2 regions of the Sporosarcina thermotolerans genome follow, and region 2 is predicted to be linked to the other one. Evidence: a T-box and tRNA genes for the amino acid it is inferred to sense, from the RefSeq annotation. Region 2 holds a T-box; the other holds one or more tRNA genes.
What was found. A T-box is a leader RNA that pairs with one kind of tRNA and senses whether it is charged. The one in region 2 lies ahead of trpS (tryptophan--tRNA ligase), so its partner is inferred to be a tRNA-Trp.
Positions count from the first base shown of each region.

Region 1 (5,784 bases), on a different contig from region 2:
AACCGGCCAATGTGTTAAATACAAATCCAAATAATCCATCCCAAGTCGTTCAAGTGAAGCCTCGAAAGCCCTTAACGTTTCGTCATAGCCTTGATCATCATTCCAAACTTTTGAAGTGATGAACAATTCCTCTCGTGGAATACCCGATTGTCGGACGGCTTCGCCAGTTTCCCTTTCGTTGTTATAGATAGCAGCTGTGTCAATGGCTCTATAGCCGTTTTGCAATGCATAAGTAATCGCTTCAAACGTTTCCTCAGGATTAGTCATCTTATATACGCCTAAACCAAGCTGAGGCATTTCAACGCCATTCACAAGTGTGATTTTGTCATCGAAGTTTTTCATTATCCTTCCCCCTCGAGTATATTTACTACCATTGTATCGCTAAATGAGCTTTTACCGAAGTACGGTGCTCTTTGTTAATGAAACTGACACAATTTTTAATGTCAGTCATTACAATCACATTTGTTTTAGGGTATACTGTATGAAGGACTAATGATTTTACAGGAGGTACATCTGATGAAACTAATCCTTATCATGGGCGTATGCTTTGCATTCCTATCTGCTATCCTAACAGGTGGCTATGAAGACAAGCCTGGTAAAGTAAAAAAATAAGAATTTGAAAACGGGACATGCCATAAATGGCTGTCCCGTTTTTTATTAGCTTAGTTCCAAAAAAGATTGTTGCCTTAATGCTTCATATATAAGAATTGCAGCCGTGTTAGATAAATTCAGGGAGCGGATATTCTCATTCATCGGAATCCGTAAGCAAGTCTCCTTGTTATTCTCAATCACTTCATCCGGTAATCCAGTCGTCTCTTTTCCAAAAACGAAAAATATGTCTTTCGTTTGATCCGAAAAGTCGAAGTTTGAATACGTCTTTTCGCCGAACTTTGTGATGAAATAGAATGTAGCCTCAGGAAATGCATCAAAGAATTCCTGTATGCCTTCATGATAAGTAATATCGACGTATTGCCAATAATCTAAGCCCGCACGTTTTAACATTTTATCATCCGTCGAAAATCCGAGGGGCTTGATCAAATGAAGCTTCGTTCCTGTCCCGGCACATGTACGTGCAATATTTCCAGTATTCGCTGGTATTAATGGTTCGAATAACGCGACATGTATCGCCATTTCAGCACTTCCCTTCCCTTATATAGTTTCCAATACTTTTTCCATTTCCATCCGGACGTCCGGATCTTGCTCGGTCATTAACGCATTTTCAATAGCCGACAACCCTTCGCTTGAACCAATTTCGCCAAGCGCCCAGGCAGCTGTGCCTCGAATTAGCGGCCGTGGATCCTTCACTATCAGTTCGGACAATGCCGGAACAGATGCCTCATCTTTAAAATGGGCAAGAGCAATGATTGCATTCCGCTGAATTGGGTTCTTCCCTCTCCATGAGCCAGACACATGGCCATAAGTCTCCTTAAATTCCCGATTGGACAAATTTAACATAGGAACCAATAGAGGTTTCGCCAATTCCGGTTCAGGCTGGAAAGCAGATTGGTGCAAATTATACATTCCTTTATTTTTAGGACAGACGGTCTGACACGTATCACAACCGTATATCCGGTTACCAATTTTTGCCCTGAACTCCTCTGGTATCGGCTTTTTTGTCTGTGTTAAAAACGCGATGCATCGTTGAGCGTTTAACTGTCCACCTTGGATCAAGGCACCGGTTGGGCACGCGTCTAAACAAAGCGTGCAATCACCACATTGATCCTCCATAGGGACATCCGGTTCAAACGGTATATTCGTGATCATTTCACCTAAATAGACATACGACCCAAATTCAGGGGTAATAACTGCACAGTTTTTGGCAGACCAACCGATACCAGCACGCTGTGCAACAGCACGATCTGAAAGTTCACCTGTATCCACCATTGAGCGCATTTTGGCATCGGGCACCCGCTCAGATATATATTGTTCCAATAGCTGCAGCTTCTCACGAAGAACATGATGATAATCAATTCCCCAAGAGGCCCTGCAAAAAATCCCGCGTCGTTCTCCCTTTTTACCTTTAGGTGAGTTTTGCATTTTTGAAGGGTATGCAATGGCTATGGCCAGAATGCTTTCAGCACGATCAAGCAATAAAGCGGGTTCAGTACGTTTTTCAATATCGCTTTCCTCAAAACCAGATTGATAACCTAACTCCTGTTGGCGCCTTAAGCGATTTTTCAATTCAAGAAAAGGCGCTGCGGTCGTAAAGCCAATTTTATCAATGCCGATAGAAGCTGCATATTCTTTTATCGAGTTCTGCAATTGGACGACATTCACAACATTACGCCTCCTATATGATAAGATTGATGAAAAGTAATCGAGGGTGATAACTATGAAGATTAAATTAGACAATGAACTTTTTAAAATTGTTCCCGAGTTGAAATTGGGCATTAACCATTATACCAAAATTACAGTGTCAGAATCCCCTCAAATGCTAAAAGGGAGATTACAATTATTTCAAGAACAGCTTTTCTTTGAATTAGAGAAAAAGCCTCTCACTGATTTCCCGAACATAAAAGCTTGGCGAGCGATATGGAAAGCTTTTGGCGCAGACCCAAATCGATATCGTCCTTCTGCAGAGGCACTTTTTCGAAGGATACAAAAACAAAATTATTTGCATTCCTACCATAGCGCTGTAGATTTGAATACATTCTTTTCTTTGCAATATGAAATTCCTTCAGGCATCTATGATTTAGATAAGATTGTTGGAAATGTCCATTTGTCAGTAGGTGGCGAAAAGGACGGATATGACGGCTTAAACGGCCGTTTCAACTCCCTAACAAACATTCTATTACTTAGAGATGATTACAGCCCCTTCGGCAGCCCAACTGTTGACTCTGTACGAACAGCAGTTACCGAAGAGACGACATCAGCATTGCATGTTCTTTTTATGAACCCTTCCATGTCTGAAGAGGAGGCGTTGAAACTTGTTTCAGCATGCGGAAGTATGTTTACAAGCATCAGTGGCGGAGATTCATCCTCATTTGTTTTATCCGCCGAACGACCATCTATCGTATTGGATTGAAAGGAATTGGTGTAGTTCTTTCTTTCCATTAAAAATGCTCCTTTCCGCGAAAGCGGAAGGAGCATTTTTAAAATTTCACGAGGAATTAAGTAAACATCCATGGCATGGATACCCAAGGCCGGACTTGAACCGGCACGCCTTGCGGCATCGCATTTTGAGTGCGACGTGTCTGCCATTCCACCACTTAGGCATAACAAATGATTTTGAAAAGCAAAAAGATACAACATAGGTTGTATCTTTTTGACTTGGATACCCGAGGCCGGACTTGAACCGGCACGCCTCGCGGCATCGCATTTTGAGTGCGACGTGTCTGCCATTCCACCACTCGGGCATAATACGTATTCAACTTACAGCATACATAAAGTATGGAGGCGGCAACCGGAATCGAACCGGTGGTAAGGGTGTTGCAGACCCGTGCCTTACCGCTTGGCTATGCCGCCGTAAGTAAGTTTTGGAGCGGAAGACGGGATTCGAACCCGCGACCCCGACCTTGGCAAGGTCGTATTCTACCACTGAACTACTTCCGCGAAACTGGGGTAGCTGGATTCGAACCAACGAATGACGGAGTCAAAGTCCGTTGCCTTACCGCTTGGCTATACCCCAAAAGTAAATGGGGCGACTGAGGGGAATCGAACCCCCGAATGTCGGAACCACAATCCGATGCGTTAACCACTTCGCCACAATCGCCATAATAACTACTTAGATCATCCAAGAAGAATGCAAAGAATGGGGCGGACGAGGGGAATCGAACCCCCGAGTGTCGGAACCACAATCCGATGCGTTAACCACTTCGCCACGACCGCCATAATATTAATTTGAAACAGAAATGGCAGGGGCAGTAGGAATCGAACCCACACCAAAGGTTTTGGAGACCTCTATTCTACCGTTAAACTATGCCCCTATGTAAATGGTGGTGGGGGACGGATTCGAACCGCCGAACCCGGAGGGAGCGGATTTACAGTCCGCCGCGTTTAGCCACTTCGCTACCCCACCAAGGGAAAAATGGTGCCGGCGATAGGAGTCGAACCCACGACCTACTGATTACAAGTCAGTTGCTCTACCAACTGAGCTACACCGGCAACATAATTAAATTAAAATGGTGGCTCAGGACGGAATCGAACCGCCGACACAAGGATTTTCAGTCCTTTGCTCTACCGACTGAGCTACTGAGCCACATAAATGGCGGTCCCGACCGGGATCGAACCGGCGATCTCCTGCGTGACAGGCAGGCATGTTAACCGCTACACCACGGGACCTTTGGTTGCGGGGGCAGGATTTGAACCTGCGACCTTCGGGTTATGAGCCCGACGAGCTGCCACTGCTCCACCCCGCGATAATGTTAGTTGTAAGACTTTTATATCCTACGCTTACTGTCTTGCTTTAGGACTTAACTATAATTTCCTTTCAGGAAATTATACAAATCGCATTCTGCGTGATGCGACTTGCTCCACCCCGCGATAATGTTAGTTGTAAGACTTTTATATCCTACGCTTACTGTCTTGCTTTAGGACTTAACTATAATTTCCTTTCAGGAAATTATACAAATCGCATTCTGCGTGATGCGACTTGCTCCACCCCGCGATAATGTTAGTTGTAGGAAATTTAAATCCTACGCATGTTGTTTTGCTTTGAGACTTAGTTGTAATATCCTTTTAGGAAAGTACGTAAATTGGTTGCGGAGGCAGGATTTGAACCTGCGACCTTCGGGTTATGAGCCCGACGAGCTGCCACTGCTCCACCCCGCGATAGTGTTAGATATAGGAAATTTAAATCCTACGCATGTTGTTTTGCTTTGGGACTTAGTTGTAATTTCCTTTTAGGAAATTACACAAATCTCATTCTGCGTGATGAGATTTGCTCCACCCCGCGATAATAATAATTGAATCAATTTGTTCTAATTTCAGTTTAATAAATTATGGTGGAGGATGACGGGTTCGAACCGCCGACCCCCTGCTTGTAAGGCAGGTGCTCTCCCAGCTGAGCTAATCCTCCAGGTTAAAATTGCGATAAGCTTCGCATTACTGCGTCAGCTTCATTCGTTCAGTCAGTCACGTACTGTTGTACGCTCCTTCCCTCTCTCAATCGCTTCCTTGTCCTGCTTGCTTCTCCCAATTTTAACGAGAGCTGCAAACTAATTGAAAAGGCTGTTAGTAAAAATGGTGACCCCTACGGGATTCGAACCCGTGTTACCGCCGTGAAAGGGCGGTGTCTTAACCGCTTGACCAAGGGGCCATATTTAGAATTTAAAACTGGCGGAGAGCAAGGGATTTGAACCCTTGATACGCGGTTAGCGTATACACGATTTCCAATCGTGCTCCTTCGGCCACTCGGACAGCTCTCCAATTGGCTCCGCAGGTAGGACTCGAACCTACGACCGATCGGTTAACAGCCGATTGCTCTACCACTGAGCTACTGCGGAATAATACGATAACTATTGTTTTACAGTTTGTTATGTCGTTTTAGAAATAACAGCCCAGCGACGTCTTACTCTCACAGGGGGAAGCCCCCTACTACCATCAGCGCTGAAGAGCTTAACTTCCGTGTTCGGTATGGGAACGGGTGTGACCTCTTCGCCATCATCACTGGACTATTTTCACAGGACAAGATTTATTATACCATATCTGGTGAAAACTTCAAGCGTTTTTTCAAAATAAATTATTTTGTTCGCTCAAAACCGGATAAAAGAGACATTGTTGCTACTACAAGTTCAACCATACTTTATAACTTAAGGTTAAGTCCTCGATCGATTAGTATCCGTC
Region 1 covers NZ_JBHSRM010000016.1:545-6,328, forward strand. Annotated here, with positions in the region: gene ACFPZG_RS13735 (aldo/keto reductase) at 1-342, opposite strand, end outside; gene trmL (tRNA (uridine(34)/cytosine(34)/5-carboxymethylaminomethyluridine(34)-2'-O)-methyltransferase TrmL) at 658-1,131, opposite strand; gene queG (tRNA epoxyqueuosine(34) reductase QueG) at 1,150-2,277, opposite strand; gene ACFPZG_RS13750 (B3/B4 domain-containing protein) at 2,333-3,025, shown strand; tRNA gene ACFPZG_RS13755 (tRNA-Leu) at 3,135-3,215, opposite strand; tRNA gene ACFPZG_RS13760 (tRNA-Leu) at 3,276-3,356, opposite strand; tRNA gene ACFPZG_RS13765 (tRNA-Cys) at 3,392-3,465, opposite strand; tRNA gene ACFPZG_RS13770 (tRNA-Gly) at 3,478-3,552, opposite strand; tRNA gene ACFPZG_RS13775 (tRNA-Gln) at 3,557-3,628, opposite strand; tRNA gene ACFPZG_RS13780 (tRNA-His) at 3,637-3,712, opposite strand; tRNA gene ACFPZG_RS13785 (tRNA-His) at 3,753-3,828, opposite strand; tRNA gene ACFPZG_RS13790 (tRNA-Trp) at 3,853-3,926, opposite strand; tRNA gene ACFPZG_RS13795 (tRNA-Tyr) at 3,934-4,018, opposite strand; tRNA gene ACFPZG_RS13800 (tRNA-Thr) at 4,029-4,104, opposite strand; tRNA gene ACFPZG_RS13805 (tRNA-Phe) at 4,123-4,198, opposite strand; tRNA gene ACFPZG_RS13810 (tRNA-Asp) at 4,206-4,281, opposite strand; tRNA gene ACFPZG_RS13815 (tRNA-Met) at 4,284-4,358, opposite strand; tRNA gene ACFPZG_RS13820 (tRNA-Met) at 4,696-4,770, opposite strand; tRNA gene ACFPZG_RS13825 (tRNA-Val) at 4,942-5,017, opposite strand; tRNA gene ACFPZG_RS13830 (tRNA-Glu) at 5,183-5,257, opposite strand; tRNA gene ACFPZG_RS13835 (tRNA-Ser) at 5,276-5,366, opposite strand; tRNA gene ACFPZG_RS13840 (tRNA-Asn) at 5,370-5,444, opposite strand; rRNA gene rrf (5S ribosomal RNA) at 5,497-5,612, opposite strand.
Region 1: it has a tRNA-Trp gene. The T-box ahead of trpS (tryptophan--tRNA ligase) is inferred to sense a tRNA for this amino acid. The anticodon was not compared.

Region 2 (12,441 bases):
CTTTGGCAAAAGAACGATTATGTGCGCTACTGAAACCTGAATTATTTCGCTGAGAGATTTATTATTTTCTTAATTAATCTTATTTGACCTCGGTGATTTAATTCATCCTCAAATACATGGAACCATTTGAAATAGTTATTCGTAGGTTTTCCTCCCCAAAATGGAGTTTGTTCGAACAACCATGAATCCTGCAATGTTCGGAATTCCTCAATTGTCTTTTTTCTTGTTTGTTCCAATTGCTCCAAGTAGAATTCAATCGAATTCCCTTTAATTTGTTCTTGTGCTGCCTTTCCGAGATCCATTGCCGGATTCAGCATTTGTATATCCTCTTCCGTAAATTCACGTTTCTCAAATGTATCGATTTGATATGCTTTTTCAAGTGACGCCATATGAGCGATCAGCATGCCGATGGAATTTGCTTTTTCGTTAATTAAAAAATCTAATTGCTCGACTGATAAATTCATTATTTCCGCTAATGTTGTCTCTCTTGTATAATTCATCATAGATATTAGCTTGCTGAATTCCAAACTTAAACCCTCTTTTTTATCGATTAAAAATAACCTTTGATTTCCCATTTTATCTTCCTTCTATGAATGTTGCGGTTTTGGTATTTCCCGCAATTATTCTAATTATTTTTTATAACTAATGATTTAACCATTGAACATTTTGAAGAGAAGCTTACTAACTTTACTCGCCTTGATTAATTTTTCGAGTAAAACTTTTTTTGCTTTTTCAATTGCTTCATATTCTCATATTTCAGTTGACCTCTTAACTTTTTTTCATAAAGAGAGTATCTTGATAGTTGTTCTGTAGATAATTCTCCATCCTCAACAGCACGAATAACAGCACATCCTGATTCATGATTGTGAGTACAATCGTTAAACTTGCAATACTTAGCGAGATCTTGAATTTCTGCGAATAGAATGTTCCCATCAACCTCATTAGTTGTACTAATCGTTTTAAACCCAGGACTGTCAATTAAAAGTGAATCAGTTTCTTCTAAATACAACATCTTAGTTACCGTTGTTGTATGCTTACCTTTCCCATCAGTTCTGACTGAATTTGTATCTTCACTGCGATTATTTGTAAGATAGTTTATTAATGTAGATTTTCCTACTCCTGATGCCCCGATAAACATCGCTGTTTTCCCGCTATATAAAGTATCTTTAACCAGTTGTATCGATTCTCCTTGATGCATACTGACTGATGTTATTTTTACTTTTGGGTAATTTGAATGAATCGTCTCAATGATTTCTTTTGTCTCTTCAATGTAATCTGCTTTTGATATTAAAATATTCAATTCTAGTTTCTCTTGATTAAATGTCATCAGATAACGTTCTAATTTTGATAAAGTAAATCGTTGGTCAGCAGCTATTAAAATATAGAGTTGATCAACGTTTGTCGCAAGAATCTGTTCATATGATTTTACATGGTAGCTCTTAGCAGCATGACTGGAAGCTTTAGAAATAACATTTTTTCGTTGTAGTAGCTCTTCCAAATAATAATCATCATCTTGCCAATTAAACATAACAAAGTCACCGACATAAAAATCCTTATCTGTAAGTTTATGTGCAACTTTGACTCGAGGTATTATTTTATCGATTGTAGCAATTGTATATAAATGATTATTTTTTTGAATGACACGAGCAATGTCGCTATGTGAATTTATAGGGTTTTCATTTACATACTTCTTAATTCCAAAGTTTTTTTGTTCAAACATAGAACTTCCCTCTCTATAACTTAATTTTTTGATCTTGCCTTCTTTAAAGTCCAACAATTGATAATGAATAAAGTGTTTTGATAAAAATTATTCCACCATAATTAATCCATTTGGTCACCTCCATTTTTGAAGTAACCAAGGGAATCAAATATTTGTTAGCATAGCTGTATAAAATAACAAAAAGCCACAGGGTTATATAAAATAACCCTGTGGCTTAAGTGTTAATTCAAAATAGAAATGCTTCTAACAAGTCGCACATCATGATGTGATGGTAAACCATTTTTCAATATAAATCCGAATGAGTGAGACGCAAAAATTCAATTCCCAAGGTTAACTTCATTAAGTTTATGAATTGCATAATCTCACTCCCTTTCCATACATTAAGAAAATAATACCACATTAACAATCAGAATTCAACAACTTTTTAATCATCTTACTAGATTGTCCTTTAGTTCAAATACAATTCCGCAATATGGCCCGTTTCTTGAAGAGCTATCTATATCATAGTACCACATTTACCCATTTAGTAGGCATCAAAAAAGTGCTACATACTAGATGTTTCTACTACATGTTATGGCCCGATACGACATAAAAGAGATCGTCAATGACAATCTCCTGTTGTTCAATTAATATAGCTCATATAATGTTGCACATTCTATGAAGGATGCTGATGTATCAAGAGGAACATGTTATCTCTTGACTTTTAATAAAAACTTACCCCCTACGTTTTTGTTTACGGCGTATAATCTACGCCTTCTGTATATGAATTACCGGCATTCCATAGTAGGAATTCGTTAATACCGTTCTCATTCAAGGCTTTAATCTGTGCCTCGACCTCATTTTTACCATAACGAAGATAATTCCCTGCACCTAACCAAGGTGCACTGAAATCTTGAAGCCAAGGACGAGAAATAGGTGGATTCTCAAGTTCCCCTAATTTAGCATTTTCAACCTTCGCATATTCAGTCACAAGGCGATATGGTTCAAGGTCGGGTTTCGAAATTCCGAAATAGGAGGTCCAGTGGCTTGGGTAAATCATAGACGAAATGACATCCACATTCTCGGAAATCTTAGAAAAGTTTTGTCCGATACCTGGTGCTTCCGGCAATGTTGCAGAGTAGCCGAAAATATCTACCGATACATCAACGTCGTACGGCTTTAACTTTTCACGTGCATAGGCAACAAAATCCGTAACTGCCTCAACCCTTCGTTGCACAGTGTCAAGCTCCGAATCCTCGTAGTCTTCCATCGTATATCCAAGTATATCAGCTCTATTTTCAAAGCCTTCCGGGAAACGAACATAGTCAAACTGGATCTCTTGGAACCCCATCTTCGCAGCTTCTATCGCAATTTCAACGTTATGATCCCAGACTTCTTTCATAAACGGATTGACAAATGATTCTTTCCTTCCGTTCTTCCATACCTGATCCCCATCCATGAAGGATAGATCCGGTCGTTGTTCTGCGAGGACACTATCTTTGAACACAACAATTCTTGCAATTGGGTAGACCCCCTCCGCTTCAAGCGTCTTGAGCATATTTTGAGGGTCCTTAATATACGGTTTTCCAATTCCGAGATCAAACAACGGGGAAACTTCCTGAGGCTTATATGTCAAATTCCCGAAATCGTCTTTGATGTCAATAACCATTGCATTCAAATCCGTTGAACCAATCAGATTCAACAATCTTTCGAATCGGGCTCCCCCGGCAGAATGTCCAGTGACGTAAATTCCTCTAACCGCATCCGGGTATTCAAAGACTAACCCGGAATCAAAACGGTATAATTTTGAGCTCGCTACAATCGCTTCATCCATTTCTTCAAATCCATATGTACGTTCCGCAAAGTCAATATCTTTTATAGTTTCATCGGCATAGACAATCGTTGGAATCGCAACTGCAGCCGCAAGCATTAGCGAACTCAAAAACTTCATTTTCTTCATAGGGCACATCCTCTCTTTCATTTATTCTACCAAAGCAAAAATCTATTGAATAGAGCAAGTCTCCTATTCCCGTAATTAATTGTCGAAAAACCTCAGTTCCTCTGTTTTTTTGTCTATTCAAGTTTTCCCTATTGCATTCTGTACAAAGTCGTACTATACTTTTGACACTAATACTTTTAAAAAGCAAAGACGGAAAGAGTACTCTTGTATCGACTTATCAGAGAGCCTGTGGCTGGTGTAAACAGGCAAGACGTACAAGAAGAATTGGATTCCTGAGCTTGATTGGCGAATGAGGGTTTGCTTTGTCTCCCAGTAGTCAATCACGTCTCCCGCGTTATGGGATTTGAGTGGCCTTTTACGGGCTAATTCGGGTGGTACCACGGTTGATCAACATCAGTCGTCCCTTTTTAGGGATGACTGGTGTTTTTTTGTTTTATATTATTATTTATTTTCATTAGGTATTGGTATTTATTTGACTGGAGCGAAAGGCGGCGACTCCTGGGGGATTAGCGGGACAGGTGAGACCCCGCAGTGTCGCGTAGCGACCGAGGAGGCTCACCGCCCGCCCCCCGGAAAGCGTCCGTCTGTAGCGGAAGTCTATTTTAAGGAGGAGTAAGAATGAAAACTATTTTTTCAGGTGTGCAGCCGACAGGTACAGTAACATTAGGGAACTATATCGGGGCTATTAAACAATTTACAGAACTTCAAAACGACTTCGACTGCAGGTTCTGTATCGTAGACCAACATGCCATCACTGTACAACAAGATCCAGACGAACTATCAAAAACAATCCGCTCGCTTGCAGCCATCTACATAGCCAGTGGAATTGACCCGGAAAAATCCACACTATTCATCCAATCAGAAGTACCCGCACATGCCCAAGCTGGATGGATGATGCAATGTATTTCGTATATTGGTGAACTCGAACGAATGACTCAATTCAAAGATAAGTCTGAAGGAAAAGAAGGTGTATCCGCAGCATTACTAACATATCCCCCATTAATGGCGGCGGATATCCTTATCTATAATACGCATGTCGTCCCTGTCGGTGAAGACCAAAAGCAACACGTTGAATTAACACGCGACCTGGCAGAACGTTTCAACAAAAGGTACGGTAATGTCCTAACGATACCAGAAATCCGCATACCTAAAGTCGGTGCTCGCATTAAATCACTTCAAGACCCTTTGAAGAAAATGAGCAAATCCGACCCAAATAAAAAGGGAACAGTTGCGATTTTGGATACACCGAAAGAAATTGAGAAGAAAGTTAAAAGTGCGGTAACGGATTCTGACGGAATTGTTAAATTCGACGAAACAAATAAACCTGGTGTCTCGAATCTACTAACAATCGAATCCGCATTAAGCGGCATTTTAATTCCTGATCTTGAAGTAAAATATGAAGGTCTCGGATACGGCGCTTTTAAGGCAGGAGTTGCGGAAGCAATTATCGGACATCTGACACCTATTCAAGAACGCTATGCGGATCTTTTAAATTCCTCCGAGCTGGATGTACATTTAGACAGAGGTGCTGAAAAAGCGAATAAAATCGCAACCGCCACACTTAAGAAGATGGAGTCCGCGATGGGAATTGGAAGAAGACGGTAAGCAGAAGTAAAACGGACGCTATTACAAATAGGGTGAAATCAAAGGTCCGGATAATGAATAAAAATATCTGCGTCCAACTATAGCCAAGTGAAATATAATTAAAATAAAAAATCATATGTGATACGGAAACTACTATAAGTCCGTAGCTGAGAAGGAAGAGGAATATACGTGTCATGAACATCGCCCTTTTGCTTTTTCTTATCATATGAAAATAAGCTCCCCATTTAGAAGATGACCTCTAAATAGGGAGCTTTTCTTATTTATATTTTCTTAAACACAAGTGAAGCGTTATGTCCGCCGAAGCCTAATGAGTTGCTCATCGCATAATTGATGTCCGCTTTACGGGCAGTATTCGGAACATAGTCAAGATCACATTCAGGGTCTGTGCTCACATAATTCATTGTTGGAGGCAGGATCCCTTCTTGTAATGCTTTCACTGTGAAGATTGCTTCCAATCCACCAGCCGCGCCTAACAAGTGACCTGTCATCGATTTAGTTGAGCTTATCGCAAGCTTATAAGCATGCTCACCGAATACAGTTTTCGCTGCCATCGTTTCGAATAGATCGTTATATGGCGTGCTTGTACCGTGTGCATTAATATAGTCGATTTTATCCGGGCTGATTTCTGCTTCGTCGAGTGCCTGTACCATCGCACGCGCGCCGCCTTCGCCTTCCGGTGCAGGAGCTGTAATATGGTGCGCGTCTCCAGTTGAGCCGTACCCAACGATTTCCGCGTAGATTTTCGCTCCGCGTTTCACCGCATGTTCATATTCTTCCAAGATTAGGATTCCTGCTCCTTCGCCAATGACGAAGCCATCCCGTTCTTTATCGAACGGACGAGATGCGGATGCAGGGTCCGGGTTCAATGACAATGCAGTGTTTGAACAGAAGCCAGCAACAGCCATAGTTGTAATTGGTGCTTCTGCGCCTCCTGTGATCATTACATCTGCGTCGCCGCGTTTAATGACTTCAAATGCGTCTCCAATAGAGTTCGTACCTGATGCACATGCTGTAACTGTACATGAGTTAATGCCCTTCGCTCCGAAGTGGATGGATACTTGACCAGAAGCCATGTCCGGGATCATCATCGGTACGAAGAATGGACTTACTCGGCGATATCCTTTTTCAAGGAATGTTTTGAATTGCTGTTCATGGGTTTCCATGCCACCGATTCCAGATCCAATCCAGACTCCTGTACGTAGAGCGGTCTCTTCGTCTAATTCGAGGTTTGCATCTTTCATTGCCATGATGGACGCTGCCATTGCATAATGTGTAAATCTGTCCATTTTCCGGGCGTCTTTTCTAGGGATATATTCTTCAATATCAAAATCTTTTACTTCCGCTGCAACCTTAACAGGGAATTGATCACTGTCTAATCTTGTTAGCAGGCCGATTCCCGACTTTCCATTCAATACCGCTTCCCACGATTCTTCCGCGGAATTTCCTACTGGAGAAACAGCACCTATTCCAGTAACAACGACACGACGTTTTTCCATTCCTGAAAACTCCCTTTCATCATTACAAGTAATTTAAATCGGATTTACGCTACAGGCGGACGCTTTCCGCGGGCGTCGCTTCAGCCTCCTCACTTCGCTACGCTTCGTTGCGGGGTCTTCTGCTGACGCTTTTCCCGCAGGAGTCGCCGCCTTTCGCTACAATCCTATAGTTTGCAATCAATAACAATATTCTTTATCAAGTATATAGTAATCCGTGATTATTTTCCCCATTTAATACATAAAGCGCCCCATGTGAGGCCTCCGCCGAAACCTACCAATACAACGATGTCGTCATCTTTGACTCTGCCTTCCTGTAAATCATCAACTAATGAAATCGGAATAGAGGCAGCTGAGGTGTTTCCGTATTTATGGACGGATTTGGACATCTTTTCTACTGGCAATCCAAGACGTTCACGTGAAGATTCCATGATTCGGATATTTGCTTGGTGAGGTACCAAATAATCCACGTCTTCAGTAGTCAAACCTGCTTTTTCCGTAACATTGACAGCAGATTCGCCCATTTGCCTTACCGCAAACTTGAATACTTCACGTCCATTCATCCGAATGTATCTGTCTTGGTATAAATGCTTGCCACCTGTACCGTCTGCTCCTAATTCGAACGAAAGAATTCCTCGACCTTCGCTCACTTTACTGACGATTGCAGCTCCTGCACCGTCTCCGAAAAGTACTGCAGTGTTACGATCTTCCCAATCTGTTACCTTCGATAATTTCTCAACACCGACGACTAAGACATGCTTATACGTATCAGCTTCAACAAAATGCTTCGCCATAACAACTCCGTACATGAAACCTGCACATGCAGCGGAAACATCCATGGCTGCTGCATTTTTTGCACCTAACCGCTCTTGAAGCATCGTAGCGACAGAAGGGAAAGGACGATCAGGAGTTACTGTAGCAACAATGATCATACCAATCTCTTCCGCATTGATACCTGCATTTTTTATAGCATCCAATGCAGCTTCATATGCCATGTCGGATGTATCTGTATTTTCGTCCGCAATGCGTCTTTCTTCAATGCCGGTGCGTGTGCGGATCCATTCATCAGAAGTATCTATACGAGCTTCAAGATCCTTATTTGTCACTACTTTTGATGGGACAAACTTTCCTATACCAATCAACCCTGCATTCATAGCACATACCCCGTTCCTTATCATCTATTATTAGTACCTGGTATTAATTATAAGATAACTGAGCTCACTTTTCAATATCTGGACACGATTTCGCCAAAGAATGTGAAATCTAAAAATTATTTTGTTTGATGATTGTGCCTGCTATGGTATGATGAATGGTGAAATAGTTTATTGAGGTGATTTCGATGAAATATATTATGACTTTTTTCTGGTCCTTTCTTTTAGTGTCGATGTTGAACTATGTTGCTGGTTCAATCGCTGGAATCGCATCGTTTGACTTCATGACCGGTATTATCGCATCAGTGGTCCTATCAGTTATTATTCTTCTTATGACAACAGCTATTCCTGAAGGGGAAGTAGCGGATCATTGATTCAACAAAAAAGCCACGCCATCGATTCAAATCGGTGACGCGGCTTTTTTAATTCTATAAATTCACTTCTTCTCAACCAATAGTTTCCCATCATCCATTGATAACACTAATCTCTCCCCATCTTTCAGCTCACCTTTAATGATCTCCTTGGCGACTACTGTTTCAACATGGCGTTGGATAAACCGTTTCAACGGTCTTGCCCCGAAGTCCGCGTCTGTCCCTTCCTTTACAATCCAATCAAGGACATCATCGTTATATTCCAAGCCAACTTCCTGCTCATCCAACCGTTTGACGAGATTCTCTAACATTTTTTTCGCTATCAAACGGAATGAGTCCCCTGATAAAGAATGGAAGATGATAATATCGTCCATCCGATTCAACAGCTCAGGTTTAAAGTGGCGGCGCAATTCAGCCATAACTAAGTCTTCCGCCGCATGATCTTCCGAATCGAATTTTCCCCCCAACAAGAAGGCTGAACCAATATTAGATGTCATGATTACAACTGTATTCGTAAAATTAACGAGTCTTCCCTGGCTATCGGTAATACGGCCATCATCCAGGACTTGAAGCAAAATATTCGATACATCAGGATGCGCCTTCTCGATTTCATCAAGCAGTACGACTGAATACGGGTTCCGGCGCACCGCTTCCGTCAACTGGCCTCCCTCTTCATAGCCTATATAACCAGGAGGTGCACCGACGAGTCGGGATACACTGTGTTTCTCCATATACTCAGACATGTCGATTCGGATAAAATGATCTTCTGAATCGAAAATGCACGCAGCGAGAGTCTTCGCCAGTTCTGTCTTTCCGACTCCAGTCGGTCCAAGAAATAGAAATGATCCTATTGGTTTATCCGGATCCTTAATGCCTGCCCTCGCACGCCAAACAGCTTCTGTGACAAGCTGAACAGCATTATCTTGTCCGATAACCCGTTTTTCCAACGTTTCACCAAGACGTAGCAATTTCTCCCTTTCACCTTCAACAAGTTTCGTAACCGGAATTCCTGTCCAGCGGGCAACGATCATCGCGATTTCATCTTCCGTCACTTCTTCGCGAAGCAAACGATTTTCAGAACTGTTGGCTAACGGTCCTTCCATTGCCTGCAGTTCTTTTTCCAATTCAGGAATCTTGCCGTACTGCAACTCTGCAGCTTTATTCAAATCGAAGCGGTTCTGCGCATCTTCCAACTCTCGGCGATATCTGTCCAGCTCCTCGCGTTTCGATTGGATTTCGCGCAGTGTTTCCTTTTCTTTATTCCATTGCTGACGCATATCGGATGACGAATCCTTTAATTCCTGTAACTCCGTACGTAATGCTTCCAAGCGGGTTTGGCTGATTGCATCCTTCTCTTTCCGCAATGCCTGTTCCTCAATTTCAAGCTGCATAATCCGACGTGTGACCGAATCGAGCTCCTGAGGCATCGAGTCAATTTCCGTCCGAATCATGGCGCTCGCCTCATCAATGAGGTCGATTGCCTTGTCCGGCATGAAACGTTCTGTTAAATAACGATCCGACAATGTAGCTGCAGCGACTATTGCACGGTCATGGATACGAACACCATGGTGTAGCTCAAATCTTTCTTTCAAACCGCGTAAAATCGAAATTGTATCTTCCACCGACGGTTCACGCACGAGCACCTGTTGGAAACGGCGTTCGAGTGCGGGATCCTTTTCTATATACATTCGGTACTCGTCAAGTGTCGTCGCTCCGATGCAATACAACTCACCGCGTGCAAGCATCGGTTTCAACATATTCCCCGCATCCATCGCACCTTCAGTTTTCCCGGCGCCTACAATCGTATGGATTTCGTCGATGAAAAGAATAATTTCCCCATCACTATCCTTCACCTGCTTCAAGACACCCTTTAAACGCTCTTCGAACTCGCCACGGTATTTGGCACCTGCGATGAGGGAGCTCATATCCAATTCAAAAATTTGCCGATCTTTCAATCCCTCAGGCACATCGCCTTTGACGATTCGTTGAGCAAGGCCTTCGACAATTGCCGTCTTCCCTACTCCGGGCTCCCCAATAAGGACAGGATTGTTTTTTGTTTTCCTAGATAAAATTCGGATGACATTTCGGATTTCTTCGTCACGTCCAATAACGGGATCCATCTTTCCGTTCTTCACATCTTCAACAAGATTTCGACCAAATTGCTCAAGTGGTGTACGTTGATCTTCTTGCATGCCGCCCATTCTCATATACATTCACCTCATTAGTTTGACTTTGACTATCTTTGATTAATTAAATTATAAGCTGATTTTTCATATAAGTAAAGTGTATTGCACTTCCTCATTTCTATCCGTACCTTTCTCAAAACACATGAAACAAGCGCTATTCCCATAAAAAAAAGACTGCATGACAAATAGTCAAACAGCCTTGATTTTCTTCTATTATCGTACGCCTAACGCCATTTTTGCGTAGCGGGACATATTATCACGGGACCATGGTGGATTCCAGACGATGTTAACGTCAACGTCCTTCACTTCTGGCAGTTCCATAAGTTCCTGCTTGATATTCGAAACTATCTGAGGTCCCATTGGACAACCCATTGATGTCAATGTCATTGTGACCTTTGCAGTACCTTCATCCACCATTTCAGCATCGTAGACGAGTCCTAAATTGACAATATCAATACCTAACTCTGGATCGATTACGTTTTCGAGAGCGCCCATTAGGCTGCCCTTCATATCATCATTCATTGTAAATTCCCCTTTCCGTATTTGTTCTTCTTTCATCATATCAAAGATGGACCTATTCATTCAAATAACTCGCGAACCAATCCGTAGCGCGCAACATGCCCGTTCTTGAAACGGCATGTCCTGCTGTTGGGTCGGAGATGAATTCAAAACGCTCAGGCGTCTCTTTATAATCTTTTTTTGCTGCATTGAAGAAGTTAAATGTGGGTTCGAATGGAACCGTTGTATCTTGTTCACCATGCCAAAAGAATACCGGTCGCTTATTAAGTTTCTGCCTATGTTTCGTCATATCAAATATAGCCAATGTTTCAAGCAGGGATTTTCTTTCCTCATCAGATATCGGTAATTTAAAACCTCTATTTTCAAATTGGGCAATTTGAGCTTTTGCTAGTTCTACGTATCCAGGCGCCCCCATCATGACTGTAGCCGCGTCAATCCAAGGATAGGCAGTCATGCATCCGAGTGTCGTAATGCCACCCATCGAGGTCCCACCCATTCCAATTTTATGAACACCTTTTTCAATCAATTCCCTATGGAGAATACCCATTTCTTCAATTGATGTGAGAACGATTTCCCAGAACCGCAAGCTTAGCTGAACTTCATCCAGACCTTCATCACGAACGCCATGAAGATGGGCTTCCGGTAATATGACACGTAACCCCTTCTTCGCGATATTGTATGCATAATGAAGGTTGTGCTCCTTGGCACTCGTGAACCCATGTAGGAAAATGACTGCTGGAATGTTGCTATCTTCCAATGTTTCGTCCACAATATGCAGTAATGGTATATTGCTCCAGTTCTCTTCTTTGACAAGCATTCAAACACCTTCTGTACTTTTCCTTAAATCGTATCAAAGTTTTCGTAGAAAAACAAAAGGTACGGTTACGTGATGGAATTTTTTGACTCACCACCTCTATGAACGATAAACTGAAAATAGGGTATAAGACAAGATAGATAACGAATTCTTTTAAAAAAGGGGGGCGGAACGATGGAACCGCATTTAATCGTCCTTGACCTTGACGGGACATTGCTAACAGATGAAAAAATCATATCGAAAAAAACAGCAAATACATTGAAACAAGCAGAGGAACAAGGCCACCAAATAATGATTGCAACGGGTCGTCCATATCGCGCAAGTGCAATGTACTACCGCGAACTTGGATTAAAGACGCCAATAGTCAATTTCAACGGTGCATTCGTTCACCATCCAACCGACCGCTCTTGGAAAACAATCCATGAAACGATTTCACTTCCTGTCGTAAAAGATGTAGTCGATGCGATGCAGGATTTCCGACTTCATAATATTGTGGCCGAAGTGATGGATGATGTGTACTTGCAGTATCATGACACAAAACTTTTGGATATATTCAATTTTGGAAATCCAGTCATCAAGGAAGGCGATATCAGAACAATGTTAGAGGTCGATCCTACAAGTTTGCTTATCCAGGCTGAATCTG
Region 2 covers NZ_JBHSRM010000012.1:140,087-152,527, forward strand. Annotated here, with positions in the region: gene ACFPZG_RS07725 (DinB family protein) at 42-575, opposite strand; gene rsgA (ribosome small subunit-dependent GTPase A) at 701-1,774, opposite strand; gene ACFPZG_RS07735 (putative glycoside hydrolase) at 2,454-3,659, opposite strand; T-box leader at 3,837-4,067, shown strand; gene trpS (tryptophan--tRNA ligase) at 4,278-5,264, shown strand; gene fabF (beta-ketoacyl-ACP synthase II) at 5,525-6,760, opposite strand; gene ACFPZG_RS07750 (beta-ketoacyl-ACP synthase III) at 6,979-7,911, opposite strand; gene ACFPZG_RS07755 (YjzD family protein) at 8,097-8,282, shown strand; gene ACFPZG_RS07760 (ATP-dependent Clp protease ATP-binding subunit) at 8,345-10,492, opposite strand; gene ACFPZG_RS07765 (metal-sulfur cluster assembly factor) at 10,679-10,987, opposite strand; gene ACFPZG_RS07770 (prolyl oligopeptidase family serine peptidase) at 11,040-11,801, opposite strand; gene ACFPZG_RS07775 (Cof-type HAD-IIB family hydrolase) at 11,973-12,441, shown strand, end outside.